2 regions of the Blautia sp. AF32-4BH genome follow, and region 2 is predicted to be linked to the other one. Evidence: predicted binding sites of a transcription regulator. Region 2 holds the regulator's gene; the other holds the start of a gene.
The links. The regulator HrcA, encoded in region 2, represses chaperone genes, less so after heat shock. The targets are predictions, from matches to a motif close to TGTTAGCACTCNNNNNNNNNGAGTGCTAACA.
Positions count from the first base shown of each region.

Region 1: DWZ44_RS06530 (Hsp20/alpha crystallin family protein) is a predicted target of HrcA. The motif match lies at 9,432-9,462, and genes of this name have one in related genera.

Region 1 is NZ_QTVL01000004.1:59,836-76,299, forward strand. It holds gene DWZ44_RS06490 (ATP-binding protein) at 1-1,865, opposite strand, end outside; gene DWZ44_RS06495 (CvfB family protein) at 2,043-2,894, opposite strand; gene DWZ44_RS06500 (nicotinate phosphoribosyltransferase) at 2,908-4,377, opposite strand; gene DWZ44_RS06505 (acyl-[acyl-carrier-protein] thioesterase) at 4,444-5,148, opposite strand; tRNA gene DWZ44_RS06510 (tRNA-Gln) at 5,227-5,298, opposite strand; gene DWZ44_RS06515 (cation diffusion facilitator family transporter) at 5,434-6,612, opposite strand; gene DWZ44_RS06525 (ABC transporter substrate-binding protein) at 6,950-8,539, opposite strand; gene DWZ44_RS06530 (Hsp20/alpha crystallin family protein) at 8,777-9,244, opposite strand; gene DWZ44_RS06535 (hypothetical protein) at 9,668-9,832, opposite strand; gene DWZ44_RS06540 (ATP-binding protein) at 9,862-10,611, opposite strand; gene DWZ44_RS06545 (hypothetical protein) at 10,679-10,873, opposite strand; gene DWZ44_RS06550 (cobaltochelatase CobT-related protein) at 10,890-12,707, opposite strand; gene DWZ44_RS06555 (AAA family ATPase) at 12,714-13,646, opposite strand; gene DWZ44_RS06560 (ATP-binding protein) at 13,732-14,502, opposite strand; gene DWZ44_RS06570 (DUF3786 domain-containing protein) at 15,240-15,866, opposite strand; gene DWZ44_RS06575 (Rrf2 family transcriptional regulator) at 16,097-16,464, shown strand, end outside.
Region 2 is NZ_QTVL01000005.1:78,983-95,446, reverse strand. It holds gene DWZ44_RS08010 (extracellular solute-binding protein) at 247-1,944, shown strand; gene DWZ44_RS08005 (beta-glucosidase) at 2,046-4,889, shown strand; gene DWZ44_RS19510 (helix-turn-helix domain-containing protein) at 4,947-5,108, shown strand; gene DWZ44_RS07995 (carboxylesterase/lipase family protein) at 5,177-6,736, shown strand; gene DWZ44_RS07990 (MBL fold metallo-hydrolase) at 6,758-7,606, shown strand; gene DWZ44_RS07985 (YczE/YyaS/YitT family protein) at 7,747-8,352, shown strand; partial or broken gene DWZ44_RS19300 (DEAD/DEAH box helicase family protein) at 8,453-8,550, shown strand; gene DWZ44_RS07980 (nucleotidyltransferase domain-containing protein) at 8,821-9,162, shown strand; gene DWZ44_RS07975 (HEPN domain-containing protein) at 9,149-9,520, shown strand; gene uvrB (excinuclease ABC subunit UvrB) at 10,035-12,035, shown strand; gene DWZ44_RS07965 (helix-turn-helix domain-containing protein) at 12,247-12,465, opposite strand; gene DWZ44_RS07960 (hypothetical protein) at 12,638-13,003, shown strand; gene DWZ44_RS07955 (helix-turn-helix domain-containing protein) at 13,081-13,299, opposite strand; gene hrcA (heat-inducible transcriptional repressor HrcA) at 13,584-14,642, shown strand; gene grpE (nucleotide exchange factor GrpE) at 14,692-15,303, shown strand; gene dnaK (molecular chaperone DnaK) at 15,370-16,464, shown strand, end outside.

The sequences.
Region 1 (16,464 bases), on a different contig from region 2:
GTCTTCTGCAGCCATATTCTTCTGCCGGACTCATCTGTTTCCTGATACTCCACGACTACCTGCTTATCTCCGTTTTCAAAGCGCTGCAGCAGTTTCTTCGAGGAATCCACAATGCGGTATGATTCCAATGTCTCCTCCGCGACAAACGCACTGCATTCCCCGCAGTATTTCTCGTAGGAACACGGCAGATCTATATTGAGGTCAAATTTCTTCTGCCCGCTGTGGTAAAAAATCTGCTCCAGCGAATCATTCGTCAGATCAACGGCGAACACGGCCTCGGCCGTCTCGAGAAGTGCCTCGGCGTAGTGGCTGTTTTCAATGATCGACTGTTTCATCTGTTCATAGTATTGGTCGAGCTGTTCTTTTTCATTCCGAGCAGCTTCCCCATTGGAGCGGAACCGCTCAAAGCCCATCAGAAAATGGTGCAGTCCGCCATCCTCGGCCGCGTCGTAGAACAGAATGGTGACTTTTCCCCGGCAGAGCGCTTCCCCTTCGCTGCCCTCCCGATACTCGCACAGAATTTCTACGCTCTCTTCTCCCTTCTGATAGCACTCCTTCAGATGGGTAAGATCCAGCATTCTACGCGTTTCCTTTCTCTTTTCCTCATCCGTGATGCCCTGCACAATATGCTCGGCCGCACCGGTATAGCTGCCGTCCTCGGCAAGGAAAAAGCCCGAAACGGCACGCAGAATCCGGTACTGGTCCTGTCTTGCATTGCAGTAAATACAGTTGGAAAAATGGTATCCCTTTTTCTTTACGACGTCCAGCGCTTCCAGGCTGATCTTCCGCTCTGCGGCGGCTTCTTCCATCTTCGCGCGGTTTTTGTCGATATACATGTTCTGGTCCGCATGGCGGAACAGTTCCCGGATATCACAGTCTTCAAATTCCGTGGACAGTGCATAGCCTCCGGCGTAGCTGATCGGCATCTCCGGGTGCTGGCGGGAATATTCTGCCGTCTGCGTGCGGATGTGATTCATGCACGCTTCCACTTCTTCGCGGTTCAGTCCGCGCAGAATGGCAAGAAACTCATCTCCGCCGTTTCTTCCGACGAAATACTCCTCCGGGACTGCTTTTCGAAGCTGAACGGCAAAGGAACGGATATATTCGTCTCCCTTGTCGTGACCCAGACTGTTGTTGATCGTGCGCAGATTGTTGAGGTCAAACACGCAGACCGCATACACGCCGGAATTTTCTTCTCCTCCGTCGCTTCCCTCCAGAATCTCTTCGCATTTATTTTTATTTGGCAGGCCCGTCGCCTCATCGAGATAGACTTTCTTCTGCAGAATACGGTTCACCGCCGCATAGCGGACGGCCTTGATCAGCTCCATGCCGATGACAAACACCAGACCGATGATATCTCCTACTACCACCTGCTCCAGCTTCTTCAGCGAAGACGCCATTCTCTGCGAATACGCTTCCGCAAGGCCCGTCGCCTCGTCACAGATTTTGAAAAAGGTCTCACTCTTTTCGATAATCGCGGTATTCTCATATCCTTTTTCACGCACCAGCAGAATCTCTGCCTTCAGCTCTTCAAAATACGATGCCAGCTCAGTCATCTTATCCTGAAAATCCCGGTCATCCAGGCGCACCAGATCCAGCTCGCTGCTTCCGTTCCGCAGACCGTCGATATAAGCGTTGATGTCTGCAATCATCGTATCCTGCGGTTCTCCCGCATCCTCCAGCTTGATAATCCGCTGCGTTTTTCCGCGCACCAGACCGGCATAGTTGACAACGCGGGCCGTTCCCTGTATTTTCTCGACCATCGACATAATGCAGAAAAACAGAATAATCAGAATGATCGTCAAAACCGTCATTGCGGTTTTGGAAATAAAAGATGTTTTTTTCTTACTTTTCTTTTTCTTCATCGCTCTCCATCAGATCCTGTGTCATTTTTTGTCATATAGATCATATTATAAGCGCAATCCTCTCTTCGCGCAACCGCAAACCGGGCGCAGAAAAAACTTCAAAATTTTATCTGCTGTCTGACACAAAAAAACGGACACCGGAGAGGATGCGTTTCCTGTCCAGTGCCCGATTTTTTCTTATTTTGCTTTTTCTGCCGTCCAGATTTTACCGTCGCGGATGACAACCTGTTTTTCTTTCATCAGATGGCCGACCGCGCGCTTAAATGCTGCTTTGCTGAGGCCGAATTCTCTCTGAATCACTTCCGGTGATGCTTTGTCATCAAATGGAAGGACACCTGCAAATTCCTCGATCACAGAAAGAACGCTCTCTGCATCGATTGCGATCTGCTCGTACGCTTTTCCGCGTGCGGACAGGGAGAGTTTTCCGTCCTCTTTGACTTCTGTAACGCGGCACTCAAGTTCCTGGCCGACATGATAGTCTGCCTGTGCTTCTCTCTTTGGAATCAGGCCGGAGTAGCGGTCATCAACAGCAACGAAAACGCCGAAGTTTCCGCTGATCTCGTAGATTCTTCCCTTTACGATATCGCCTATGACGTACGGAGAATTGGTTTTCAGGAAATGGTAAACCTTCATCGTTGCGCAGAGACGGTCGCTCTTGTCGATGTAGAGGGAAACCAGAACCTCATCACCTGGATGGAGGCGGCGGGTCTGCTGTTTAAACGGAAGAAACAGATCTTTTTCCAGACCCCAGTCCAGAAATGCTCCGATCTTTCCGGTAGCAGCTACGTTTAAGACAGCCAGCTCTCCAAGCACCAGCTTCGGCTCTCTGGTTGTCGCAATCAGACGGTCGCTGGAATCGCGGTACAGAAATACTTCCAGCTCATCTCCCTCTTTTGTTCCTTCCGGCACCTGTTTGATCGGCAGAAGAACACGTTCCTTCTCGCCTGCTTCCCGGGTCTCCCCAAGATAAATACCGAATTCTACTTTCTTTACTACTACCAGCTTTTGCTTTCTTCCTATATTTAACATTTGACTTCCTTTCTTACTGCTCGCCGAGAGCCTTCATGCTCATCTCCTCGAGCAGGTCGCTCTTGATGTGGTACAGCTTGTCGGACAGATCCACGTAAACCTCATGCGGATTGACCAGACGTTTGGACTCCTCCCAGAGGGTATCTTTCTCTCTGGTGCAGATGTCGCGGATCTCCATGACGGATGGAGAAGTGTAGACGCATGCGCCCTTCTGGAAAATCGGAACGAGGAGCTCGCGTAAGGTGTAGGTTCCGCCTTTGATCTTCGTCTTTTTCCAGGTCTCGATCGGGTCGAAGATGATCATATCTTTGCTCTCGTCGAAGGTCTCGTCTGCAAGGCAGATCAGGTCGGCACGGATCTTTCCGGTTTCTTTATCATAAATACGATAAATCGTCTTATTGCCCGGGTTTGTTACTTTCTCGGAGTTCTCGGACAGCTTGATCTTCGGTATGAATTCTGCATCATCTTTATCTTTTGCTGCTGCCAGCTTGTAAACGCCGCCGAATGCCGGCCAGTCACCGGAGGTAATCAGATTTGTGCCGACACCCCAGGAATTAATCTTCGCGCCCTGGGTTTTGAGGCTGTCGATCAGGTACTCGTCGAGATCGCTGGATGCGGAAATGATGGCATCGCCGAAACCTTCTGCCTCGAGCATCTGATATGCTTTTTTCGACAGGTAAGCCAGGTCACCACTGTCGATACGGATGCCGTAGCCTTTCATCGGCAGGCCCGCTTCTCTCATCTCTTTGAAAACGCGGATGGCGTTCGGAACGCCGGATTCGAGAACATCGTACGTATCTACAAGAAGAATGCATGCTTCCGGATACAGTTTCGCATACGTTTTAAATGCGGTGTATTCATCAGGGAAACTCATGATCCAGCTGTGTGCGTGGGTTCCCTTGACCGGAACATCAAACATCTGTCCTGTCAGGACATTGGAGGTTCCGATGCAGCCGCCGATCATGGCAGCACGCGCGCCGTAAATGCCGGCATCCGGTCCCTGCGCACGGCGGAGTCCAAACTCCATGATGCCGTCGCCCTTTGCCGCGTAAACAACGCGGGATGCTTTCGTCGCGATCAGGCTCTGATGGTTGATCATGTTCAGAATCGCGGTCTCTACAAGCTGTGCCTCCATGATCGGAGCGACAACTTTTAAGAGCGGCTCTCTTGGGAATACGACGGTTCCTTCCGGGATCGCATAGATATCTCCGGTGAAATGGAAGCCTCTTAAATACTCCAGGAAATCATCGTTGAAAATATGGAGGGAACGGAGATAGTCGATGTCATCCGGTGAAAAGTGAAGATCGCGGACATACTCGATTACCTGCTCAAGTCCTGCACATACGGCGTATGCGCCGCCACATGGATTCTTTCTGTAAAATGCATCAAATACCACGATCTGATCGGACGGGTTCTCGTAGTAGCCCTGCATCATGGTAAGTTCATATAAATCGGTTAACAGTGTAAGGTTCTGCGCTCTCATGGCAAATTCCCCTTTCCTCATTGTGTTTATTACGTTCGTATCTTATTCTTTCCGATTGTACCACAATCATTGAAATTCCACAACTACGTATGGCTGTCCTTTTTCATCGTTCAGCGAGATAAAACAGCCGTTTTCCGTCTCAGCGCGCAACGGATGCAGGACATCGCCGAGGTGCGCCTGCTGTTTGTATTCGGCGCGCATCCGGCGCACGGTGAAGTTCTTCGGAAGGCATTCACCGGCAAGGGAAATGAACTGTGCGTTGTTGACGTGGTGGTTCGTATCGAGGTTGTGCGGCCGCACCGGGAACGGTTCGCCGATGAAATCTGCTTCCGGCATTTTCACTTTGCGCTCGCCGAAATCCTCGTCGATCGGATCGTCAATGCCATAGGCGTCTGTCGTCTCTTTCGGTGCACGGACGGGATGACCCGTTTCCATATTGACGTAAGACCAGATGGAGTTGGCACAGGCGAGCATTTCGCCGTCTTCTGTTTCCATCGTGAAGTTACGCATGCCAAGAAATCCTTTGAAGCCGCTCGCCCATGTAGTGATTTTTACCGCTTCACCAAGGGATGGATAGCGGCGCACATGAATCTGCCACGCGGACAGCACCCAGGCGCAGCCTCGTTTTTTGAGCTCCGCAACGCCCTCGCCGATCGCTTCCGACTGGAAGGTACTGCAGTCCTGAAAGTAATTGATCAGCCCCGGCAGGGTGAGATTTCCGTCCTCACCGATTTCGCTGTAGCGGATTCTGCTCGTAAAGGAATACTTCATCGTTTCGTTCCTCCTGCTGTATTTGTTTTTGAGCATCGAAAAAGGCCTCAGGTACGAGACCTGAGACCTTTTAATGAGCTGGGCTACCTGGATTCGAACCAGGAACTGACGGAGTCAGAGTCCGTTGCCTTACCGTTTGGCGATAGCCCATTGCCTTGCGACAAAATGTATAATACACTATCGCAAGAGAAAAGTCAACACCTTTTTTGAAATTTTTTTATTTTTTTCAAAAAACTGACTTTTGGAACATTTTGGAAGGGATTTGACGGCTCAACCCGGCCGTTGTCACTCTCCCGCCACGTATTTTTTGTCGATGTTGACGACGCATTCATACTTCTCATCCATTTCCTTCATCAGCGCCCCGATCTGCCCGATCACGCGATCACAGTCTTTCTTCTTATAAGAATACGGGATTTCAAGATCAAAAATCAGCTTCTTTTTCTCCGCCCCGTTGATCATACGGAAATCGTGGAAGGAAAGCTCCGGATCGAGAATGGAAATTACGTTTCTTACCTTCTCCTTTGTCGCAAGAACCGTCGCATCGTGGATCTCCACCGGATCCATGTGGATGACCAGCAGAATCCCCAATTTTTTGCCGACCTCATGTTCAATGCGGTCGATAATATCATGCGATACCTCGATATCGACATCTCGCGGCACCTCCGCATGGATCGATGCCATACTTCTGCCAGGCCCGTAGTTGTGGACAATCAGATCATGGGTTCCTACAATTCCTTCATAGGAAGCAACCTCTTTCATGATCCGTGCATACAGATCCGGATCCGCGCCCTGCCCGATCAGCGGTTCCAATGTATCTTTTGCAATGGAAATACCGGACCACATAACGAGTACCGCCACAACAAGTCCTGCGATTGCGTCGATATTAACCGAAAGGAAATGGCAGATCAATATAGAAGCGATCGTTGCGCTCGTCGTGATCACGTCGCCCATGGAATCCGCCGACGTTGCCAGCATCACCTTCGACTGAATGCGGTTTCCCAGTTTTCGGTTGAAAAGCGCCATCCACAGCTTTACACCAACCGAGAGCACCAGAATCAAAAACGGAACCATCTGAAATGTGATCTCTTCCGGATTGCGAATTTTCTCCAGGGAGCTCTTTAAAAACGTAAAGCCGACTTCAATAACCAGAAACGAAACGATCAGCGCTGCAATATACTCGATCCGTCCATGCCCGAACGGATGCTCTTTGTCGGCCGGTTTGTTTGCCATCTTGACACCAACAAAGCTGATGACCGAAGATGCCGCATCGGAAAGGTTATTGAACGCATCCGCCATGATCGCCAGAGAATGCATCCCAACACCGATCAGCAGCTTGGCGGCAAACAGCAATACATTGCAGCAGATTCCTACCATACTGGATAAAATACCATATCTCGTCCGCACATCCGCATTGTCAGTGTTCTCATACTCTTTTACAAAACATCTTACCAGAAAATCTGTCATGGGTTCCCCTTCTTTCCACAATACATTCAGAAACATTAGCTTAGATAAAAAGGGCCTCACGCATCGCCGCGAAGCCCTTATGTTTTTTCTGTCTTTTTCTATAGTAGGCAGTGTTGAAAAAAAAGTCAAGCCTAACATATTTTCGGAGATTCTATCGACAGAGAGAAAAAGCAACGCAGACTGCTTCTTTTCAGCAATTCTGCGCCGCTTTTTCTCTGTTTTTTCAGATTTTATCTCTTTTCAGGCAGATTTGACAATCGAATGAGAGTTTTTCTTTTTCCTGCCTGAAATAGCGTTACCGCCCACCGGTACCCAGCGAGCCGTAACGGAATAGCTACTATTTTACTTTATAAATTTTCGCCATATCCTGCACATACAGCGGATAGAACCGATAGCCCGCAAAATCGCTCCGAAGTGCAACCTCACATGCCATATCCTCGATATACAGGTTTGCCGCATCGTCACAGAGCAGTGTTTCCATTTTTTTGTAAATCTCAACCTGCTCCTCTTCATCCGTGCTGGTCTTAACCTGCTGATACAGTTTATCATACTCTTCGTTGCTGTAGTTGATAAAGTTCTTGGATGATGTTGAGGTAAACCGTTCCAGCAACGCGCGTCCGGTCAGATATGCCGCATCAACGCCGACAACCGTGGACTGGAACTTCCGGTCTGCATATACATCCGACAGCCAGCTGTCCCACTCGACCTGCTGAATTTTGGCAGTAACACCGATCGCTTTAAGCTGCTCTACCAGAACCTGGGCTGTATCGATATGCTGCTGATAATTGTTCGGCACTGTAATCGTAAGCTCAAATCCATCTGGGTATCCGGCTTCTTTTAACAGTTCTTTTGCCTTCTCAATATCCTGATTATATCGCTCTGACAGTTCCGGCACATAATATTTTCCAAATGCCGGGAACATGCTGCTTCCGATGATCGTTCCTTTTCCGTCCGCAATCATATCCAGCACTTCCTGGCGGTTTGCCGCATAGCACAGCGCCTGGCGCACCTTCACATTGTTGAGCGGTTCCACGGCATTGTTCAGATACAGCGCCTGTACCAGGTTCATACCGCCGTCATAAATCGTAAAATCGGAATCTTCGGCAAGCTGCGCTGTCTGTGTGGAACTGAGACGTGCATACATGTCCAGTGTACCGGATTTCAGGTTTGTTACGACTGCATTGCTGTCCTTGACAATTCGAAATGTTACCTTGTCCAGATACGCCTGATTTTCCGTATCCCAGTAATCGCTGAATTTTTCAAGGACAATGTTTTCCTGCGGGGACCGTGATACATAGTGGAACGGGCCTGTTCCGACCGGATCTGCTTCCAGATCTTCCACATGCTCAGGTACAATCGCTACCGTCAGATAGGCAAGAAACTCGGTGTCTGCCTCTTTTAAATAGATGTCGATCGTGCTCTCGTCCGGAATTTCAACCTTGTCCACATTGGAAAATGCCTCTACCAGAGGCGTTCCGTCTCCGTTGATACCCGCACAGCGTTCGATTGAATATTTTACATCCTCTGCAGTGACGGTCGTTCCATCGTGGAATTTGACACCATTCCGGAGCTTGAAGGTATAAACCTTTCCATCCTCCGAGATCGAATGGCTCTCTGCCACCGCATCGTTCAGATTTCCTTCTTCATCGGGCTTTACAAGGCCCTCATAAATATTGAATAGGATTTCTTTCGTTCCTGCCGCAACAGATTTGTGTGGGTCAAGACTATCCTCAATGTCCTGAGGAATTCCTACCGTGATGGAACCTCCCATAACAGGTTCCCCTGTCGGGGTTGATTCCGTTGATACCTGAGAACTTGTGGTATCGGAAGAATCTGCTTTCCCATCCTTGCCATCCTGGCATCCGCCAAGTACAACAGTAAGAGCTGCAACTAAAAGCAGCGCAAGTACGCTTCTTCTTTTCTTCATGATTTCTCCTTTTGATACGAGTTCTCTCATTTTGTAATTGTCACGCCTATTGTATCCGACCTGTTCCCAAATAGCAAGTACATTATTGTATACAATTTATTTTCCGAATCCGAAAATCACGTATATCCGCCCGCGTATTCCGGATTCTTTCCCTCGGGATGTACCAGAAAAGATAAAAATTTTGCCGCCCGGGAATTTTAACATTCCCGGGCGGCAAACGCTTTTGCTTTTTTTCTTTTATCCTTCAATGGAGATTGTCTTTTTCTGCTCCACAGCCGGTTTTGCTTCCTTCTTCGGTACGAAGAGTTTCAGCAGACCGTGTTTAAATTCAGCCTTGATATCCTCTTCGGTAATATCTTCACCTACATAGAAGCTTCTGCTGCATGCACCTGCGTAACGCTCTTTACGGATGTAGCGGCCGTTCTCTTTTTCTTTCTCGTCTTTGTCAAGACCTTTCTCTGCACTGATGGTCAGATAACCATTTTCCAGTGTGGCCTGAACTTCATCTTTTGTGAAGCCCGGAAGGTCAACCACTACCTCGTAGCCATTAGCCAGCTCGCGAATATCTGTTTTCATCACATGGCTGGCTTTGCGGCCATACAGTTTCTTTTCTGTATTCTTCATCTCTTTGTCATAATCATAGAACGGAAAATCGTTGAAAAAGTCATCAAATAAATTTTCTCCAAAAATACTAGGCATTAACATAAGTCATCGCTCCTTCTTATTCTTCTCATGGAACCTGATCCATGCTTTTTCTCCGGTTTTTCTTTTCACCGGATCTTTTTGTTTACCTGTTTCTTTGGAACGGAAAGGCTTCCGGATACCGGAGGTTTTCTTCTTTTCCTCTCTTTGTATCCCTCTTCCTTTGTTCTAGCTGTAATATAACACTTATTATTAGCACTGTCAAGAGACGAGTGCTAATTATTTTGTGAAAATTTTGTGAACGCTACGAGTCATGCACATTTACGCGAAAAGCCCTCGTTCAAGCTTGCTTGATAAAGAGGGCTTTTTCATGGAAATGTATAGGGCGACAGCCCGACAGCGAGGGAATTTATTCCCGAGCTGTGCACAGACACCTATATGAGTGAAACTTAGCGAAACTTAAATTACGCCCAAGATGGAATATACTTATTTGTTTGTACTTGATTTTTTAATCTGATCATCTATATCTTCTCCATCACCAAATACCGTAACCTTTATTGATCTTCCCCTTTCCGTTTGATATTTCCGGATATACTCTGTTAATTGTTTTACGTAAATTTCTTCATCTTCCACAATTGCAATCTGTATCATCCTATACCCACCTAAATCTCCTTATTCTGTTAAATAGAAAGTAGAAATTCTGTTAAGTTTTCAATAGCATCTGGTTTTTCTGATAGTTCTTTCCCCATCAGTCCCTCTCCCATAATACCAGGATCCGCACTAAGAGATACAGCGACTCGACTTGAATTCCATACAGCTTCATACATCATTTCCTGATTTTCTTTTGTTACTTTATTGAGAACGTAATAAAATGGTTTTCGAATACTTTGCGATAATTCCCCGATTTTTTTGGAAAGCTGTAGGGATTCATAGGATGGATCTATGATTATCAATATCAAATCTACACCGTTATCAATTCCACGTCCAAAGTGTTCAATACCAGCCTCCATATCCATTAGCGCAAATTGGTCTTCTGTAAGCCTGAGATTTTGGATAAATTGAGTCATAACAGTTCCCATAGCACAAGAACACCCTTCATTTGCCTGATGAATTTTTCCACTGGTCATCAGTTTTACACCGTCTTTCAGACTATAATAATCTTCCGGTATATCATCTATAGTCCAGGTTTCCTCAAAAAACTGATGAGTAAATTTTGATAACATCATATCATTTAAAACATTTTGCTTACCACCGAAATAGTCTGTAAAATCTCTGGGAAGCTTCATACCCAGCTGTCGGTGTAGACCATAATTAGATTCATCGGAATCAATTACCAAAATTTCTTTTCCTCGTCTGGCTAAAGCCTTAGCCAAAAGACTGGTTACTGTACTTTTTCCACATCCACCTTTTCCGCAAACTGCTATTTTCATCTCTATCTTTACTCCTTTTCTTTTTTCTAAATAATAGGCATTACATATGACCATACTTCAAACTGTCTTACTCCACTTCCTCCAGTTCTGTTCCTTCTGGAAGAATATATCCGCAGTTATCACATACTCCATCCTCTGCAAGTATCCCGTCTTTCACAAAGGCTTCAATGCCTCCCGGTTCATGACAGCGTGGACAATCTAATTCCTGTATCTTTTTCTGATTTCTTACATCCTGGCAATTGGCAAATTCAATTTTACCCATAGTGATTCCTCCATTTTCATTCCATATCAATTTGTCTTCGCAAAAAAGTTCCTACCATACGGGAAAAATTGCTGATATTACGAATATAGGCAAAGTCTTTTCCATAGATTCTCTTTTCCACGGAGAGCTCTTCTTCATTCCCTGCAAAAATACCAATTACGAAAATTCCCTGATTTCTGGCCCGACGTACCTCATATGCAGTATCTTTCACAGCTTTTTCTCCGTCATAGATCTTGGGCTGGCGGGTTCCTGGTCGTTGTATGCTCATATCACAGGGTTTTCCATCACTTAATACGATTAAAATCTTATTTTTTTCCGGTCGCTCCATGAGAGAGGAACCGACTGTTTTCAGTGCAAGCCCATCTCTGTTATTGGCATATGCACGAAATTGAAAGATTCTTTCATTTGTTTCCCTTGGATCTTCATAATCCCGAAATCTCTGAAGTACTGTATATCCCCAGAAAGCACAGTATCCTGTCACCCGATGAGGAATTCCTGCCTGGCTTAATGCTTCACTGATAATATATCCCTGCGCCGCTACCTGATCCTGTCTGTCAGCCTGGGAACCACTGGAATCAATCAGGACGTCTATTACAAACTCAGAATCTTCTGCTCTCTTTTTTCTATTAAATAACTTGTCATCGTCTGTTCTTCCAATTTTCCATAATCTCTCAGGAACAAGCTGTCCTGCATCAGATCTGCTGACAAAATCATCCTTTCGGATTATAAAGGCCCGTTTCAGTGACTCTGCCAACACAGAAATATTTCTTTTAATGATCCAGTGATTATTTCCATAATAGGCTTTATTTTTTTCAAACTGAAGCTGAGAAAAACGGTATTGATTATTTTTAATCACAGGGCTCTGTAATATTCCATCTGTAAGATACAGGTTACAGTTTTTATGGATTCCTGTACAAAATTTCCGGTTGACTCTGGCCTGCTCCGATTCACTTAGATACGATTTTCCGTAATTCAGTTCCACATATTCCCGTATCCGTCGCACTGCCTGTGGATTTATATTCTCCGAGCTTTCCGGAACTTCTTCATTTTCCGGAGAGAAATAAAATCTTTTTTTCTTTTTGTTTCTGATATCCAGACTCATCATCTTTTTTTTGAGATTAGAAAGATATTTTTGAATGATGTCTTCCATCTGTTCATCCGTCATGCATTCCTGCCACGCGTCATTGGCTAATGCCATATCCGGTAAATTCAGAATCTTCTCCAGATTTCCATTCCTTTTTTCAAAAGAGGGATCCAGAACATGATTATAAATCTCATCTATCACGTTTATGACATCTTCCGTATTTTCCGCATCCTTCAGAGAAAGAATCTTGTACAATGCAATCTCTGCCTGTGGATCCATTCCCTCATCGTCTGTGTTCTCCAGAACATGCCTTATATACAGAAGCCTAATCCTGTGAATCAGGTCTGTTCCAGCTTTGTCTGATACCTGCTCTTTCTCGGCCTTTTCCAATTCTCTGAACGCCTGTTCTCTGATTTCCTTTGTTCCCAAACGTTCTCGAATGATAAAACGCTCCACAGCAGCATCCATGCATAATCCAGCAAGAGGCAAAAGTATATCTTCTCCAGCAGAAAAATGTAATTTTTTCATCAAATACATGCCAAGTTTCTTCTGATCAAAATATCGTGCAAAGGCACCCTGCTTCACTGCCTCATATAGAACCGTTTGTTTTGAATAAACATATTTTTCTGTGTCCGGTTCAAATTCCATATCATAATCACCACTGACTGTCCAAAAAAGATTTCTGATACGATTGCTGATCTCCAGACGATGTTCTTCCAGTTGTTTCGCCGGCCATCTGACATCCTCCATACAAGTTTACCCCCATATGTCTTTTCCGGTCCAGGAAGATGGGATTCTGGTAGAAACCACATCTTCTACGATCTCTTTTTCAAATACATCAAAACTTTTATTTATGATTCCCATCTGGATTGCATCAATTGGAGAAAGTCCGCTTTTTGTTGCTTTTACAGCAGAAACCAATCCTCTCAGGTCAAGAGATTTTGTTGAGATTTCTCCATGATAAGCTTTGATCTGCAAATCCAGAAACAGTCCTGCAAAAGCTTTCAGTGCACTTTTTTCCCCATCTGGAAAATGTTGTCTTAATACAAAAAGGACACTATCCTCATCCATTTCAGGCATATCAATTACCATAAACCTTGAAACCAATGCTTCATTTAGCTCTCTGGTACCTGCGTAGCCATAATTCATCGTGCCGATAAATCGTGTTGCCGGATGAAGTAAAATCCTGTTATATCCTGGAATATCGATTCTGCGCCGATGATCCAGTGTGGCATGCAGTACAGAAACCGCATCATTTTTTGCCATATTGATTTCGTCCAGGATTCCAAATCCTCCAAATTCCGCGCATTGGTAGATGGGGCCTTTCCGAAGGCGAACCTCATTATTTATAAAGGTATCCGTTCCAATCAGATCGGCACTGTCTGTATTTACATGAAAAGAAATGTCGTATTCCGGTCTTCCGAATATCCATGCCAGTGTCTCACATAGTACATTTTTCCCTGTAGCTTTCGCACCGGAAAGTAACAGGTTATCTCCCTGAAGAAGCGCTGCTATTGACATTTCCAGAATCTTTTTCCCATAAAACAGGATATCCGGTTTTTCTACCCGTTCCTTTACCTGATCCTCTACCTCATAACGCATGTGAAAATCTCTCAGTTCTCCAATTAGTTCCTGCGCTATCTTCTGGTCTTCTAAATATTTTTCTATTTCTGCCCAATGATTTCTCATGAAGATTTTCCTTTCTTTACAATTAGTTATGCCAAATCAGATAATATTTCTGTTTACTCAATCTTCAAACTTTCAATCCTCCAACTCACAATTCCAACTTCTTTACAATTTCTCCCAGTGCACTTCTTACAGGAGAATCTTTCGGAAGCTGTATGATCGGCTTTCCATCACAGTCATACTGATATACCTGGTCATCATGTGGCACAACCCCTAACAATTCCAGTCCCTGATTTCGAATTTCTTCCAGAGTTCCGGCATCCAGTTTTCCATCCGGAACACGATTCACGATTAATCCAGTTTTCTGTGGTTTAAAGTTTAACTCCTTCATCAGCTTTGCAATACGTCCGGCTGCCTGAACACCTCTTCTGGAACAGTCACTCACAAGAATCGCAACTTCCATCATTGGCAGGATTCCTCTGCTGATATGTTCCATACCCGCTTCGTTATCAACCACAATATATGGATAATGGCTTTGCAGTTTCTGAACCTGGGTCTGCACAAGACCATTTACAAAACAATAGCAGCCCTGTCCCTGGGTTCGTCCCATTACCATCAAATCATAATCGTCTTCTTCTGCAATCGCATCAGAAAGACGCATTTCCAGATATGCCTGTTTTGTCATACCGGAGGGAATCTGATATCGTGGGTCTATGCCTGCCCGCTCAATTTCTTCTCTCAGCTCCCCAAGTGTGACCTCCGGCTCAACACCGAGCACTTCGTTCAAATTTGCATTTGCATCTGCATCCACCGCCAGGACCGGACGTTTTCCGCTTTCACATAAATACTGGATCAACAATCCACAAAGAGTTGTTTTTCCTACGCCGCCTTTTCCTGATACTGCAATTACATGTCCCATGTTTTTCCTCCTAAAATTCTGAACAATCTGTTGACTTTTTCTTTAAACCTCATTATAGTTGTTACTATATAAATTACAATAATCAATCTGTGAGATTTGTATGGTTACTCAACACATCAGAAAAATTGTTGAGAAATTATATGATACTAACTAATACAGGAGTATATAATGTCAGAAAAAACGAGAAAACAAGATCGCCGTACCCGCTATACCAGGCAAACCATAAAAGATACGTTCTTAGAGTTGTTAAATCAGAAAAGTTTTACGAAAATTACAGTTACAGAGATCTGCAAAAATGCTGAAATCAACCGTGGCACTTTTTATCTTCATTACTACGATATCCATGATGTATTATCAGATATTTTTAATGATATGACTCAGGATATGTTAACAACGGTAGATCATTTATTCTGTCTAAATCAAAAAAGCTGTTCCTATCCGTTCTGTCAGAAAATACAGATGGAATCACAATACAGGGCACTGTTTCTGGATGATGCAATTGCCCCTATTCTTCTGGAAAAAATAGCAGAAAATACAAAAGAAGGCTATGTGACCTGGCTTATGTCACACAGCCTCCTGACCTTTGAACAGGCAGAATCGGTTTTTTATTTTCAAATGAATGGCTGCCTTTCCATCAACAGACTGATGCTCCGCAATCACTGTAATGACTGGAAACAGATTCAGACAGTAATCGACAAATTTATCAAAGCCGGGCTGGAAAGTTTTCTGATTCATGATCAGAGAGAAGAAAAGGCTTCCGATAATTTTTGCAGCAAAATTTCTCCAACTGTTACCGCATCTTCTACACTCAGATAATGATCGGCATGATCCTGAAGAAATATTTTGCCAGATGCAGGAAATTCTTCATCTGCAAACCATATCTTTAAAGTTACCGGATATCTTGGCAGAACTGGAAAAACAGCACACAGATCCGCCTTTGTTTCTGTGAATTCTGCACCTAGGTTTTTACATGCTTTCTGAATTTTCTCAGGATCTTTATCCTGCAAAAGCTTTTCCAGTTTCTGCTCTGCAGTCCGGTCAAACTTGGTTCCCCGAATCAATCCATCTTTCAGGTTACCAAAAGTAATGAGCTTCTGTGAGCCTTCTGTGCCATCGGCCATATCCAGATAATGCAGCAATGTCAGATAATGCCATTCGTCCACGTTTGAGTTAATACGAAACTCAGGGAGTTGAATTTCAATTGTTTCATAAAAACTCAGTACTTCAAGCACATTCCGGCTGCTATGAAAAACAGCCCCGCTTTTTGCAGCAATCTCCTCTCCGGAACGATTTTGCAGCCGTTTTACTGCTGCCTGCAACATTTCCTGAAATGCACGATTTTCTGTTTGATTTTTGTATTCCATAAGTTCTCCTTTGTGAACATTTATAGTATCTGTGTTGACTTTTCCTTTAATCTCCATTATAGTTGTAATTATATTATTTACAATCATCAAAGCATTAAAAAATGTACAGTTTATCAACACATTAAAAAGAACTGTTGAGAACTTAGGATGTTTTAAACAAACCAGAAATATTTTCATCCCAAAAACGTGAAAACAAGATCATTATATCATACTACAAGGAGTTTCTTATCATGAAATATTCAACGAAATTAAGTGATACTGTTCATGTGATGGTTCTGATTGCTATCAACCAGGAAAAATCCCTCTCCAGTGCCTCAATTGCAGAAAGTGTCCATACAAATCCCGGCTTTGTACGCCAGCTTATGTTAAAACTAAAAAAAGCGGAACTTATGACCAGTGTAGCCGGACATGCCCGTCCTTCTCTTTCAAAACCAGCCGATCAGATTACATTGCTGGATATTTATAAAGCAGTTGAAGGTGATAAACCATTGCTTCATTTAGATACTCATACCAATCCAGATTGTGGCGTTGGCATTAACATTCAGTTATCTTTGCAGGGATTTTATAATGAAATTCAAAAGGCTGCCGAAGAAAAAAT
Region 2 (16,464 bases):
CAAGGTTCGCACGGGTGTACCTTTTTTTACAAAAATGATTAGTCAATATTTCTAAATTTAAAGGTTAATTCTTCTATATCTTCCAATATACTATCCATGATATCTTTTAGATAAGTAAAAACGCGCGTGAAAATCTAAAATAATTTTGGAGAGTTATTGCAATGAGAGACAAATAATAGAGGTATTGTAAAATCTCAAATGTTTGGCCTTATAGTAGGACTTTCTAAGAATATAGGGAGGAATAACATGAAAAGGAAGAAAATTTTAGCTCTGCTTATGGTAGCAGCACTCTGCGTTGGAACAGTGGCAGGATGTGGCTCCAAGGATACGGAAAGCAGTAAGAGCGAAAGCAGCAAGAATGAAAACAGCGAGAGCAGTACTGGGGACAGTAAGGATGATTTGTCACCTATAACTTTCAAGTACTACAATGCAGACGGAAAAAATGGTAACTGGGAAAATCCTGTTGCTCAGGCGATTACTGAAGCCACAGGTGTGACTTTGGATATTTCCTATCCGGTATCCAGTACAGGCGATCCTGACGAGGATATATCTTTGATGATTGCTGAGGACAAATATCCAGATATGATTTATGCTAAGCAAAGTGTAAACAGTCTGTATGAGGCAGGTGCACTTATTGATATGACAGATCTGATCGAGGAATATGGTCCAAATATTAAAAAAATGTACGGCGATGAGTTTGAAAAGCTGAAATGGGGTTCTGGAGATGAAGGAATATATCAGCTTTCTTATGCTGGTGTAGGATACCAGATTTTGGCAACCGGAGGAAACTGCCAGATACAGTACGCAGCTCTTAAGGAAAATAATTATGAATATCCTAAGACTCTGGAGGAGTATGAAGCCCTGATCAAGCAGTACCTGGCAGCACATCCTAAAACCGATGATGGTCTGGATACCATTGGTATTTCCATGAGTGCTGCTGACTGGCACTGGCTCATTACACTCAGTAATCCCGCTGGATTTATTGCTGATGGTGCACCGGATAACGGTTCCTGGCTTGTTGATGATAACTATAACTGCATTTACAAGCATGTGAGTGATAAAGAAAAAGAATATTTCAGATGGCTGAGTCGTATGTATGATGAGGGAATTCTGGATCCAAACTTTGCAACACAGACAGATGACGATTACATTGCAAAGCTTGCCAGCGGACGTGTTGTAGCTATTACTGATGCACTTTGGCATTATGGACAGGCGGAAGCAACATTGAAAGCAGAAGGAAAACTGGATAAAACATATTGTCCGCTTCCTGTGACAATTGATGCTGAGACGAAGGCACCCACACTGATGTATCAGGGTCTTCAGGTTGGATACGGACTGGCAATCACAAAGGACTGTGAGGATCCGGTTCGTGCAATTAAATTCCTTGATTATCTCTGCTCCGATGAGGGTGCAGTACTTTACAAATGGGGTGTTGAAGGAGAAAACTATTTTGTAGATGAGAATGGAATGAGATATCGTACGGAAGAAGAGATTGCAAAAGCAAGTTCTGATCCGGATTACGGAAAAAATACTGGTATTGGCAATTATACGGGATTTCCGATTTATGGAGACGGTGCAGTGGATGAAAATGGTAATCCTTACACACCTGTTACGAGAGAATCTGTAATTGCAGAGTATAACGAGGAGCAGAAGGCAGCTTGTGAAGCATGGAATGTAGAGATGCTGACCGATATCTTCCCGCAGCCAGATGAATTCGAAACACCGCCGTATTCCCCACTTTGGGCATATGCGACACCGCAGGAGATTACGAACAATGTGGAAATTCTGAATGAGATTGCATGGCCGGGACTGATTAAGTGCGTAACAGAAAGTGTAGATAATTTTGATGCAAACTGGGATAAGCTGATTGCGGATTATGAGGCTAATGGATTGGAAGAAACAGAACAGATGATGACAGATTTCCTGGCAGAAAAAATTTCATAAACAAAAATATGGAAACTGATAAAGGGACCTGATTCGTAAGGAGTCAGGTTCTTTTCATAAATGGATAAGAGGGGAATAGAAATGAAAGGCAGGGAAAAAATATGAAAAGTAATACGATATATCCGCCGATGTCCGAACGTGAGATCAGCGGTGCTGCAATATCGAGAGAAGCGGCGACGCAGGGAATGGTACTTTTAAAAAACATAAATGGGGTTCTTCCGTTAAAGGGCAGGGGAAAGATTGCCTTGTTTGGAAACGGAGCTGCCAGAACAATCCGCGGCGGAACGGGATCGGGAGATCCTTTTAACGGCGGTCTTTCCGGCGGTGGTGATCAGGATGTGGATCAGTCTCTGCGTTATCATATTAATATTCTGAATGCTATGGAAACAGAAGGTTTTGAGATTGTGAACCGGGAACAGCAGATGGCGTGGGCCAGATGCTATGATCTGGCCAAAAGAGAGATGAAGGACCAGGTCATGAGTGTTTTTGCGTTTCCGGAGGAACCGCTGACAACAGAAAAACTGGAAGAATATGCAAAAGAAACAGAAACTGCTATTTGTGTCATTTCGAGAAATTCCGGTGAGGGAAATGATCGTTTCATGAAAAAAGAAGTATCCATTGGGGATAAAAAGTATGAAATTGGAGATTACAGGCTTTCTGCAGTGGAGATGGATAATCTTAAAAAGCTGCGGTCAGCTTTTTCTTCATTGATACTGGTGCTGAATGTTCCGGGCTCCATATCGGTGCAGGATCTGGAGGCGGCTTGTGCGGATGCTATTCTTCTCATGGGGCAGGCAGGACAGGAGGGAGGAGCCGCCGTTACCGATATTCTCACAGGTAAGGCAACACCGTCAGGAAAGCTGACCGCAACCTGGGCAAAAAAATATGAAGATTATCCTACGGCAGGCAATTTCCTTCAGGATTTTAATAAGGCAGTATATACGGAAGGAATTTATGTAGGTTATCGTTACTTTGATACATTTAATGTTGAGCCGGGTTATCCTTTTGGTTATGGACTCTCCTATACGACATTTGCACTGGGAAATCTGGAGGCATCGCTGGATGAGGATACACTGGTTCTTGGCGTAACAGTAGAAAATACAGGAGCGTTTGCCGGACGTGAAGTTGTGCAGATATATGTTTCTGCACCGGTATCGGAGATGGATATGCCGGAACAGGAGCTGAAAGGTTTCCAAAAAACGATGTTACTGGCACCGGGCGAAAAGGAAGATATCAAAATCCGCATACCGCTGCGTAATCTTGCATCTTATAGTGAAAATGCAGGAGGTTATATTCTGTCAAAAGGAGATTATGGAGTGCGTATCGGTACTTCTTCCAGAGATACAAAACCGGTGTGCAAGATTCGGCTGGAACAAACTGCTTTGACAGAACAGGTATTGGTGGAGCTTCCGTTAACGGAAACTTTGGAGGAAAAGAAGGGGTTAACTGACCGAAAGGATGAAACTATATGGAAGGATGTACCGGTTCTTCTGGCTGTGCAGATACCGGAAACGCTGGATTCGCGTTCAGCCTATAGCGATGAAAAGGTGGTTACATATGCGACAGATACCAGCTATCAGCCGGTTATGCCTTACGAAACAGTACGGTATGTGGAAAAGAAAGAATGGAAGCTGAATGATGTGGCTTCGGGCAGAGTGTCAATGGAAGAATTTGCCGCACAGCTTGATGCTGCACAATTGGCGGATCTTTGCTGTGGTACAGGCTGGGGTGTGCAGGATGAGAACAATCCTGTGATTGGAGCCAGTTCGGAATCTGTACCTGGAGCGGCAGGGGAAACAACACACGCACTGGAAAGTTATGGTGTTTCTTCTATTGTATTGGCAGACGGTCCGGGCGGTGTGCGTATCACACAGCAGTTTGAGGCAACCGATCTGGAATCGGGGGAAAAGAGGCAGGTATACCATTACTGTACGGCATGGCCGGTGGGTACGCTTCTTGCTCAGTCTTTTGATCCGGAAATTTTGGAACAGGTAGGATGCGGAATGGCAGCAGATATGCAGGCAATGCGGATTGATTTGCTTCTGGGACCAGGAATGAATATTCAGCGTGATCCTATGTGCGGACGAAATTTTGAATATTTTTCTGAAGATCCTCTCATATCTGGAAAGATGGCGTCAGCAATGGTACGCGGTCTTCAGAGCCTGCCAGGAGGAGGTGGATGCATTAAGCATTATGCAGCTAATAATCAGGAGACGAATCGGAATGCTGTGGATTCTGTGATTGGTCAGCGGGCACTGAGGGAGATTTATCTGGAACCCTATAAAATTGCTATTCAGGAATCTCAACCGTTGTCTATCATGAGTTCCTACAATCTGATCAACGGTGTTCCTACAGCAGATAGTTATGACTTATGTACGGATCTTGCCCGCGGAGAATGGGGATTTGAAGGTCTGATCATGACTGATTGGAACGGAGGCAGCAGTACACCCTGGAAATCCATGCATGCCGGAAATGATTTGATTATGCCGGGAGGAAAAGGAAGGGCCATGAATATTCTTCAGGCTGTGAGAACAGTTATGCCAGAGTTTGATGAACGTGGGCAGGTAATTATGGTGCAGGAAGTACCATTTGCACCGGTTTTCGCAGCCAGCTGGAATTCCTTTACAGTTGATCCGGAAGGACCGGATACAGTCATGGCACCTCTGGGTGAAGGACATACTGCCGAGATGAAGGATGGAGAGATTTTGGTTGATGGGGAAAAAGTCTACATGCAGGCAAATGATATGAAAACATTTTTCAATGATCCGGCAAGTTTTGTGCCAAAGATATGCCCGGCCAATGAGGAAGTTGCTTTTATTTTAGATGATGGCAGAGCAATCGGATACAAAGGACATTTAGATAAGAAACCTCGTCTGTGTCTCGGAGATGTGCAAAGATGTGCAGTCCATAATCTTCGGATCATTCTGAAATGTATGGGATTATAGTAGATGGGTATCAATAATTATTGTATAATGAGGTGAAAAAGTTTAGAAAATGAGAGGATGACTGAAGTCGGAAAAGAGATTGGATATGAAAATACGGAAAACTTTTTTCGTGCGTTTAAAAAGCATTATCATATGACTCCCTCTCAGTATCGGGCTGCAATACAGGAAGAGACTAATATGCAAACTGTATGTGGAGATAGAGATGTAATAAAACGGTAACAAAAAAATGACAAAATGGTAATGAAATAAGATATACATAAAATTACTAAAGAAAGGTGGAATACAAAATGGGAAATTGTTTTTACTGTAGTAAGGCAGAACCGGTAGTTCAGACTAAGGCGGGTAAGATACGGGGATTTAAGATGAATTCTACATACACTTTCCATGGCATCAAGTATGCTGATGCTGATCGCTTTCAAATGCCAAGAGAGGTAAAACCATGGAAAGGTATTAAAAATGCTCTGGCCTATGGTTATGTGTGCCCTATGCTGATGCAGGATCATCCGTTGATGGAGGTTATGATCCCACATCGTTACTGGCCAATGGATGAGAATTGTCAGTATCTGAATATTTGGACACAGAGTCTGGATCCGGAAGCAAAAAAACCGGTTATGGTATGGTTGCACGGAGGTGGATTCTTTGCAGGCTCATCCATTGAACAGGTGGCGTATGAGGGAGATCATCTGAGTGAGTACGGAGATGTGGTTGTCGTGTCATTGAACCATCGTCTGAATATTTTGGGATATCTTGATTTATCTGCTTATGGGGAAAAATACTACAATTCTGCTAATGTGGGAAATGCAGATATGGTCGCAGCCCTTCATTGGATTCAGGACAATATTGCTAGTTTTGGCGGAGATCCAGGTAATGTAACCCTGTTTGGTCAGTCCGGTGGTGGAATGAAAGTTTATTCCCTGATGAATACACCGGCTGCAGAAGGTTTATTCCATAAGGGGATTATCCAGAGCGGCGTAATAGAAGAAGGTAAAAAAGAGGCAGAGGATGACGGTACCGCAATTGTGGAGGCCCTTCTGACGGAATTGAAGTTGGAATCCGTTGAGGATTTGGAAACGATTCCTTACTATTTCCTTGCGGAAGCATATAATAAGGTGTCACCCAAGCTGCAGGAGAAAGGACTCTACGTGGGAGGAGAGCCGAGAGCAAATTCATGGTATGCCGGTGATCCGCGCAGAGTAGGATTTACCGATGGAGCAAAAAAGATTCCGGTGATAGTGGGTAGCGTTTTTGGAGAATTTGATTTCAAGCCGGTTCTGGAGAATAGGGATGAACTGACCCGTGAGGAAACGATGAAACTTCTGGAAAAATGCTTTCAGGAGGATGCAGAAGAGATTGCAGCAGAATTCGAAAAAGCATATCCGAATAATCGCCTTGTAGATGTTCTGTCGCTGGATTATATTTTCCGTTATGCATCGAAAGATTTCATTGCGAAGAAGTCAGTACATAAGGAAGCTCCCGTATATTCCTACATGTTTAATTATGAATTCCCATATGAGGGAGGAAAACTGGCATGGCATTGCTCTGAAATCCCGTTTGTTTTCCATAATATTGACCGAATTCCTATCTGCAATGTGCCGGGAGAAACAGACCGCCTGCAGGAGAGAATATGTGGTGCCTGGATAAACTTTGCGAGATACGGAAATCCTTCCGTTCCTTCTCTTCCGCAGTGGCCGGTATGTGAGCCAGGTAAAGAGGCAATTATGATTTTTGACAATATCTGCGAAGTTAAAGATAATTATGACCACAGGCTGATGGAGCTTCTTGTTAAACATGCTCCGGCATTTACTGTACCATTAGATGAGGATGCAGAAAATGTATTTATGCACTGATGCGGAAAGGATGGAATGGATATGGCAAAGCTGACTACATATCAGGTGATGGAGATTGCAAAAGACACCGGGGCTATCAATGAGGCTGGTATGACAGCCATGTTTTTGTTAAAAGGTACGGAACGTGCATTACTCATCGATACGGGTGTCGGAATGACAGACCTGAAAAAGCTGATTTCCTGGCTGACTCCGCTTCCCTATGATGTAGTGCTGACACATGGACATCAGGATCATATCGGAGGAGCTGCTCAGTTTGAAGAGGTATATATTCACGAAAAAGATGAGGATAGTCTTAAACCGATAAATTATGATAGCATCGCAGATTATGTGGAACTTTTGGGAAATATGGGAGCTTACGATGTGTATGACTGTAGCCCTGCGGATATCCGGCGGATACAAAAGATGCCAAAATGTCTTCCTTTGAAGGAGGGGATGGTGTTTGAGCTGGGGGGACGCAGTATCGAGGTAATTGAGACACCGGGTCATACATCGGGAGGCTGTTGTTTCCTTGATCGGAAAGAGCGAATCCTGTTTTCAGGAGATGCCTGCAATGGTAATCTGCTCTGCAGAGACAGTATTAATACACTATTGGGAGCTCTGGATAAAATCAAGTCCTATGAAAGTGAATTTGACCGCAATTTTAATGGCCATGTGGGATATGCGGGAATGCCTTTCGTTGGTTCCATGGATCATAGCATCATGAATACAGCGATACGCATCTGTGAGAATATCCTTTCAGGAACTGCGAAAATCGAGGATGGCGGTAAGAATGCGTTTGACGGAGATTGCAAGGTTGCGACAGACGGAAGAATCCGTATTGTATTTTCCCCAGACAGACTGATAGATGAAGGTGAAATTCCAGTAAGATAAACACAACAGACTCCGCTGGGGTTAACTTAAGCCTGAAAGCCTTGAAATCAAGACCTTTGGGCTTTTTATAAGTGTGCCATCAAGGCAGAATCTCCGGTTCTGATGGCTTACAGTACCATAGAAATGATGAGGTAATAATAATGAAAAAATATTTTTTGTATTTTCTTGGTTTGAATTTAATAGCTTTTGCTGTTGTATTAAATGTTCGCTTTGATTTAGGAGTTGCTGCTTTTAGTTCTGTGATGTATTCAATATCACAAATCTATAACATTTCTTTAGGAACAGCTTCTATTATCTGTTACTTAATATTTGTTATTATTCAATGTATTTTATCCAAAAAGATCACAGTTACTTTTATTTTAGAAATTCCGTTATCGTTTGCTTTTGGTTGGTTGACTGATTTATATGATTTTATAATTCCTACATTATCGTTAAGTTTATACTTAAGGGTTATTTGCTTTATTATGACGATGTTCATTACTGCAATGGGCGTATTTTTAAGCGTGAAAACAAATCTTATTTTAACACCAACTGATGGTATTGTAAAAACTATTTCAGAAGTCTTCTCTTTTCCTTTTTCAATAGTGAAAAATACTTTTGATATTACACTTGTGTTTGTCACTATTATTTTATGTTTAATTAATCATACCCATTTTTATGGTCTTGGTATAGGAACCATACTGACAGCCTTATTTATAGGAAGAATTATTAATATTTATGAAAAAAAGATACAGTTATCTTTTTAAAGGTGGCAATTGGGTATTACGATGCTAAACTGTTGCTGGAAGCATCGAAGGAGACACGGATCCATATGCAGATGGTCTTTGCCTTGTTAATGGGGCTTAGCCAACCTTGATCATAGCGCACAATAAACACTTGCAGCACAGCTGTATGGTGAGTTTAAGGAATTCTTCCCGGAAAACGCAGTGGAATACTTTGTCTCCTAGTATCTTGATATTAATTTGCATACCATATATTGATTTGGAAAGGTAAAATAATACTATATAAAGCATAATAAACGATGCGTTAAAAGTAAATGGACATGATGGATTGGCTATAACGGTGAACAAAATTCGTCGAAGAAAGTAGTAAAATTGATACATGGAAAATACTGATTGAGAAACGAAGGTAAACTGGTTATAATAAAATCAAGAAGAAAGATTTGTGAATCGAGAAATTTATAGTATTATCAGCAGAAAATGAGGTGATGATGTATGCCAAAGATTATGCAGGATTTAATTAAACAGTATGTGGAAGAGGTCAAGAAGATTTATGGTTCCCATGTACGTCAGATAATCCTTTATGGTTCTTATGCAAGGGGTGACTTCCGTCCGGATTCTGATGTGGACATTATGATTCTGGCAGATATGTCAGATCTGGAATTAAAGGCATATGCACAACAGCTCTCGTACATGACCTATGACTTTAATATGGATCATGACACGGATATTAAGCCTATTGCAAAAAGTGAAGCACATTTTAACAAGTGGATTGTGAACTATCCATTTTATTCCAATATTCATAAAGAAGGGGTAGTTTTGTATGGAGCAGCATAATCAGGAAATCGGTACTAGACGGGATCTGGTGTTATATCGTCTGGAAACAGCCCGAAATGATCTGAAATCAGCAAGAGCATTATTTTCTATTGAAGATTATAAAGGAGCCAATAACAGGGCATACTATTCTATTTTTCATGCAATTAATGCAGTACATGCTGTAAGCGGTAAAGCATATAAAAGGCATAAGGATGCTGTGGCTAACTTCAATAAGGATTATGTGAAAACATCAGTGTTTCCAAGAGAAATGGGAAGGAAAATCGGACAGGCAGAAGAGATTCGCCATGCTAGCGATTATGATATATTGCAAGTAAAGAAGAATCAGAACGGCAGATTTCAGTTGCAGATGAATTTATAATTCTGGCAGAAAAATATTGTATGGAACAGCTTGAAAAACAAAAGGAAAATTGAAATGAACGAGGATGCCCCTCAGGGTTTGAAGCCCTGAGGGATATTTTTATGTAAAAGTATATTATTCTAATAAGCACAACGGATGCTCCCCATACCACAATGGAAATATTATAGCTGAGGAGATTCCGCCGGAATTGCTTTCTTATATGGAAGAAGTATTACCGGAAAAGAAGGAGCTGGATACGGAAAGTGTTCTGGATACAATGATAAATGTAAATGAATTTTTGAAGAACTAATGTTCGTATCATATATACAATTTTAAATTTCCATGATATAATATCTCTTACATTTGAGTGTTAATTCGTCCACGTTAGTTTTACTACTTTTTATCAGTCTATAAAATATCGGGTGGTGAACAGAATTCGTCGAGAGGCATATTCGGCTAAAATCAGAGAATGTGCTTCGACGAATTTCTGACTGATAGACGAACTTTTTTGATATAAAAACCAGGAGGTGCTTTTTTGCAGAATTCACAACAAATATTCAAATTACACTCCGAATACCAGCCTACAGGCGACCAGCCCCAGGCAATCGAAAAACTGGTCAAAGGCTTTCAAGAAGGCAATCAATGCGAGACTTTGCTGGGCGTTACAGGTTCCGGCAAGACCTTTACCATGGCAAATGTTATTGCACAGTTAAATAAGCCAACCTTGATCATAGCGCACAATAAAACACTTGCAGCACAGCTGTACGGTGAGTTTAAGGAATTCTTCCCTGAGAATGCAGTAGAATATTTTGTCTCCTACTACGACTACTACCAGCCGGAGGCTTACGTGCCGTCTTCGGATACGTATATTGCGAAGGACTCTGCGCGGAACGATGAGATTGATAAGCTGCGGCTTTCCGCGACTTCTGCACTGAGTGAGCGGAACGATGTCATTGTGGTTTCCAGTGTTTCGTGTATCTATGGAATCGGAAGCCCGAAGGACTACATGGAGATGATTATTTCGCTCCGCCCGGGAATGGAAAAGGACCGGGACGATGTGATCCGGCAGTTGATTGATATTCAGTATGACCGGAATGATATGGATTTCCACCGCGGTACGTTCCGCGTGCGCGGTGATGTATTGGAGATTTTTCCGGCGGAGGAGACGGACAAGGCGGTGCGCGTCGAGTTCTTCGGGGATGAGATTGACCGTCTGGTGCAGATCGATACGCTGACGGGTGAAATCTTATGTGAACTGAACCACATCGCAATCTTTCCTGCCTCCCACTACGTTGTGCCGATGGACACGATCCTGAAAGCAACAGGCGAGATTGAAAAGGATATGGAAGAGCAGGTGAAGTTCTTCAAGCACGAGGGAAAACTGATCGAGGCCCAGCGCATCGAGGAGCGGACCAATTTTGATATTGAGATGCTCAAAGAAACCGGCATCTGTTCCGGCATCGAAAACTATTCGCGTTACCTCTCCGGATTAAAGCCAGGCGAGCCGCCCTACACACTGATGGACTATTTCGGAGATGATTTCCTCATCATCGTGGATGAGTCGCATAAGACTGTTCCGCAGATCCGCAGCATGTATGCCGGCGACCAGTCGCGGAAATCGACGCTGGTGGACTATGGATTCCGTCTGCCGTCCGCAAAAGACAACCGCCCGTTGAACTTCGGCGAGTTCGAGGACCGGATCGATCAGATCCTCTTCGTATCTGCCACGCCGGGCGACTACGAGGCAGACCACGAGCTGCTGCGCGCCGAACAGATCATCCGCCCGACCGGCCTTCTCGACCCGGATGTCGAGGTGCGCCCGGTGGAGGGACAGATCGACGATCTGATTTCGGAAGTAAAGAAAGAAACTGAAAAACACAACAAAGTTCTCGTGACGACGCTGACGAAGCGTATGGCAGAGGATCTGACCGACTATATGAAAGAGGCCGGCATCCGCGTGCGCTACCTGCACTCCGATATCGACACCCTGGAACGGACCGAGATCATCCGTGATATGCGTCTCGATGTCTTCGATGTGCTCGTCGGCATCAACCTTCTGCGTGAGGGTCTCGACATCCCGGAAATCACACTCGTGGCGATCCTGGATGCCGATAAAGAAGGTTTCCTGCGTTCCGAAACCTCCCTGATCCAGACCATCGGCCGTGCCGCACGAAACAGCGAGGGCCATGTTATCATGTACGCCGATGTGATGACCGATTCCATGCGCCTCGCAATCGACGAGACGAAGCGCCGCCGTGCCCTGCAGGAAGCCTACAACAAAGAACACGGCATCACTCCGACCACCATCAAAAAAGCCGTCCGCGATCTCATCAGCATTTCGAAAGAAGTGGCAAAGACAGAAGAAAAGATGGAAAAAGACCCGGAGTCCATGAGCCGCGAAGAACTGGAAAAACTGATCGGCCAGGTACAGAAACAGATGAAAGCCGCTGCCGCCGAACTCAACTTCGAAATGGCCGCCGAGCTGCGTGACAAAATGATCACACTGAAGAAGAGCCTGGATGACATGGAAGAATAAAAAATCAGAAATAAAAAAGAAGAAAAGAGCATGAAAAAAAGCGTGCCGGAAAAGCGACAGAAAACTTTCCGGCACGCTTTTTTGCGTCCGATTTTGATTCCTTCTTGTTCAGAATTGACGCAAAATAAGAATACCATTATAATATAAAATACGACCAAACGGTCGTATCAAAACGAAAAACACAAAAATAAAAAAGACAACAATAAAAAAATTAATCGCCGAATTTTCTCTTTTTACTGGAGACACTCAGCAGATAGTCGACCGAGCAGTCATAGAACCGTGCAAGCCGGATCACATAGTCGATCGGGATGTCGCGGATTCCTTTTTCGTAGCGGGAATAGACGTCGCGGTTGCATTCGAGCAGGGCAGAAATCTCTTTGATGGTGAGATCCTGATCGATCCGCATATCTTCAATTCTCTGGTATTTCATACGTTGTACCATCCTTTCAGATTCAAACCCATACTACCAAACGGTTGGATGAACAAAGTTAAATCAGATCATATGGTCGCAAATTGGAGAATGGGGCGGGAGAGAGAAACGGCGGGGGAAGACAGCCTGTGCAGAAAACAGAAAAATATGTACGGCAGAAATGGGGGAACGAATGGGAAAAGCAGAAAGAATAGAAATAGAAGATTTTGTCCAGAATATAGTGGAACGGATGGAGACGCCGGAAGCGTTTGAAAAAATGATCAGCCGGGAGGAAGAATGCGAAGCGCAGGGGCGGGAGAGCCGTCTGAGGGATGTGCTGAAGAAAGAATGGCCGGTGGACGAAAAGGGAGAGCGCATCTATCAGATCACTAATATATATGAAGAAAAAGCAGAAGAACTCCTCATTGTAGAACTGTATACCGGCATCCACCTGGAAAACGGAGTCCCGTGCGGGCATTTTACGCTGTATCTCTGCGGGGAGCCGGACGGATGGAAACTCAGCGAAACGCGGATGATGGAATATCTGCAGAATCTGTAAACGAAAAAGCAAAACAGGGAGGACAGGGAGAAGAAAAACTGTCCTCCTGCTTTTGCTGCGGCGGAGACACCGGAAAGTCAGGATCCATACGGCCGCTTCTCATCGCTGATGCCGACCAGATAATCCAGACTGACCTGATACAGCTCCGCCAGACGGATGGCAATGGAGATCGGCAGCTGCCGGACGCCTTTTTCATATCGGGTATACACATCGCGGTTGCAGCCGAGATAGTCGGCAACCTGGCGGATCGTCAGATCGCGGTCCGTGCGCAGATCCTCCAGTCTCTGATATTTCATGATTCATCACCTCTGAGAAAATGCTACTAAATGGTCGTATCGAAATGGCAGAATCCTACCATACGGCTATAGCGCCTTTGAAACAGTAGAATGCAATAAAAAAGAAAAGTCAGATTCCTTTTCAGAAAGAAAACGGTTTATACTTTTTTCACAATTTCTTCATAGAAAAACCGGGAAAAGGTGTTGACAAACAAAAGGCAGAGTGCTATCTTAAGAGCATAGATGTTAGCACTCCACTGAAACGAGTGCTAACAGGACTATACAACAGGAAGGAGCTTATCTTAGTGGATACAGAATTGGATGAAAGAAAAAGAAAAATATTAAAAGCGATCATCCAGACGTATCTGGAAACGGGCGAGCCGGTCGGCTCAAGAACGATTTCCAAATACACGGATTTGAATTTAAGCTCCGCCACAATCCGGAATGAAATGTCCGATCTGGAAGAGATGGGTTACATCTTACAGCCCCACACTTCCGCAGGACGCATTCCTTCCGATAAAGGCTACCGCCTCTATGTAGATGAGCTGATGCGGGAAAAAGAACAGGAAGTTGCAGACATCAAAAACATGGTCATTGAAAAAACAGACCGAATGGAAAAAGTTCTGCAGCAGGTTGTCAAAGTCCTCGCTTCATCTACCAACTATGCAACGTTGATTACAGGACCGGAATATCACAGAAATAAAGTGAAATTCATCCAGCTCTCAAAAGTCAATGAAGAGCAGCTCCTGGCCGTCATCGTCGTAGAAGGCAACCTGGTGAAAAACCAGATGATCGACCTAGACGAGACCATCAACGATGAACAGATATTAAAGCTGAACCTGCTTCTGAACACACAGCTCAATGGCCTGACCATTGAAGAAATCAATCTTGGCATGATCAAGAAGATGAAAGAGCAGGCAGGCATCCACTCCGGCATCATCAGCAAAGTGGTCGATACCGTAGCGGAAGCCATCGCAGTCAGCGAAGAAGATGTGCCGGTGTACACCAGCGGCGCAACCAACATTTTCAAGTACCCTGAGCTTTCCGACAGCAGCAAAGCCAGCCAGCTGATCTCCACATTCGAGGAACGGCAGAAACTGGTCGATATGATCAAAGGAGCTGCCGAGGAGCAGGACGGAGAGGAAAATACCGGTATTCAGGTATACATCGGAAATGAATCTTCGATGGAACCCTTACGGGACTGCAGCGTGGTCACCACCACATACGATATGGGAAACGGTATGCGCGGAACAATCGGTATCGTGGGACCAAAGCGGATGGATTACGAAAATGTGGTAGATAACCTGAAAACATTAAAAGTTCAACTGGACGCCGTCTTCAAAAAGCCGGACACAGGTGAGTAGAAAGGTGGAATGATCAGTGAGCGAAGAAAATAGAAAGAAAGAGGAAACCATGGAAGAACCTACACGCGAGATGGAAAAAGAAACCGGAGCAGAGACCGATCTGCCGGAAACCGAACCGGCTGCGGAGCAGGAAGAAGCAAAGAAAGCAGCAGAGGCAAAAGAAGCGGAAGCTGCAGAAGAAACTGCTGAGGATGGCAAAGAACGAAAGTTCTTCAAAAAGAAAAAAGATAAAAAAGATGAGAAAATCGAAGAGCTGACTGACCGCCTGACCCGTCAGATGGCAGAGTTCGATAACTTCCGCAAACGCACCGAAAAAGAAAAAGCAAATATGTATGCCATTGGAGCAAAAGACATCATCGAGAAGATTCTTCCGGTTGTTGACAGCTTCGAGCGCGGACTTGCAACGGTGGAAAACCCGGAGGAAGATCCGTTCGCAGACGGCATGAATAAAGTATACAAACAGTTTACCACAGCACTCGATGAACTCGGTGTAACCGTGATCGAGGCCGTTGGAAAGGAATTCGATCCGAACCTGCACAACGCAGTGATGCATGTGGAGGATGAGGAAGCCGGCGAGAACATCGTCGTAGAAGAGTTCCTGAAGGGCTACATGTACAAAGGTTCCGTAGTCCGTCACAGTATGGTCAAGGTGGCTAACTAAGCCTTGAAGATAAATAAATAGAAATTAAACCATTTTTTAGCATAATTCATTGAGGAGGAAACAACAATGGGCAAAATTATTGGTATTGACTTAGGAACAACAAACAGCTGTGTAGCCGTTATGGAAGGTGGAAAACCAACCGTTATCGCAAACGCAGAGGGTGAAAGAACAACTCCATCTATCGTAGCATTCACAAAAACAGGTGACCGTCTGGTCGGCGAGCCGGCAAAACGTCAGGCTGTAACAAACGCAGACAGAACCATCCGTTCTATCAAACGTGAGATGGGTACTGACTATAAAGTAGACATCGAAGGAAAGAAATACTCTCCGCAGGAGATCTCCGCTATGATTCTTCAGAAACTGAAAGGTGATGCAGAGAACTACCTTGGTGAGAAAGTAACAGAAGCAGTTATCACAGTTCCGGCTTACTTCAATGACGCACAGCGTCAGGCAACCAAAGATGCCGGTAAAATCGCAGGTCTTGATGTAAAACGTATCATCAACGAGCCTACCGCAGCAGCTCTGGCATACGGACTGGACAACGAAAATGAGCAGAAGATCATGGTATACGACCTTGGCGGCGGTACTTTCGATGTTTCCATCATCGAGATCGGTGACGGCGTTATCGAAGTTCTTTCCACAGCAGGAAACAACCGTCTGGGCGGCGATGACTTCGACCAGAAAGTAACAGATTATATCCTTGCTGAGTTCAAGAAACAGGAAGGCGTAGATCTTTCCAATGATAAAATGGCTCTGCAGAGAATCAGAGAAGCAGCAGAGAAAGCAAAGAAAGAGCTTTCCAGCGCAACTACAACCAACATCAACCTGCCGTTCATCACTGCAACCGCAGATGGCCCGAAACATCTCGATATGAACCTGACAAAGGCTAAATTCGATGAGCTGACCCACGACCTGGTAGAGAAAACCGCAGAGCCGGTACAGAGAGCACTTTCTGATGCAGGCCTTCAGGCATCCGAGCTTTCCAAAGTCCTTCTGGTAGGCGGATCTACCCGTATCCCGGCTGTACAGGATAAAGTAAGACAGCTGACCGGACACGAGCCGAGCAAGAGCCTGAACCCGGATGAGTGCGTAGCACTTGGTGCTTCCGTACAGGGTGGTAAACTTGCAGGAGACGCCGGCGCAGGCGATATCCTTCTTCTG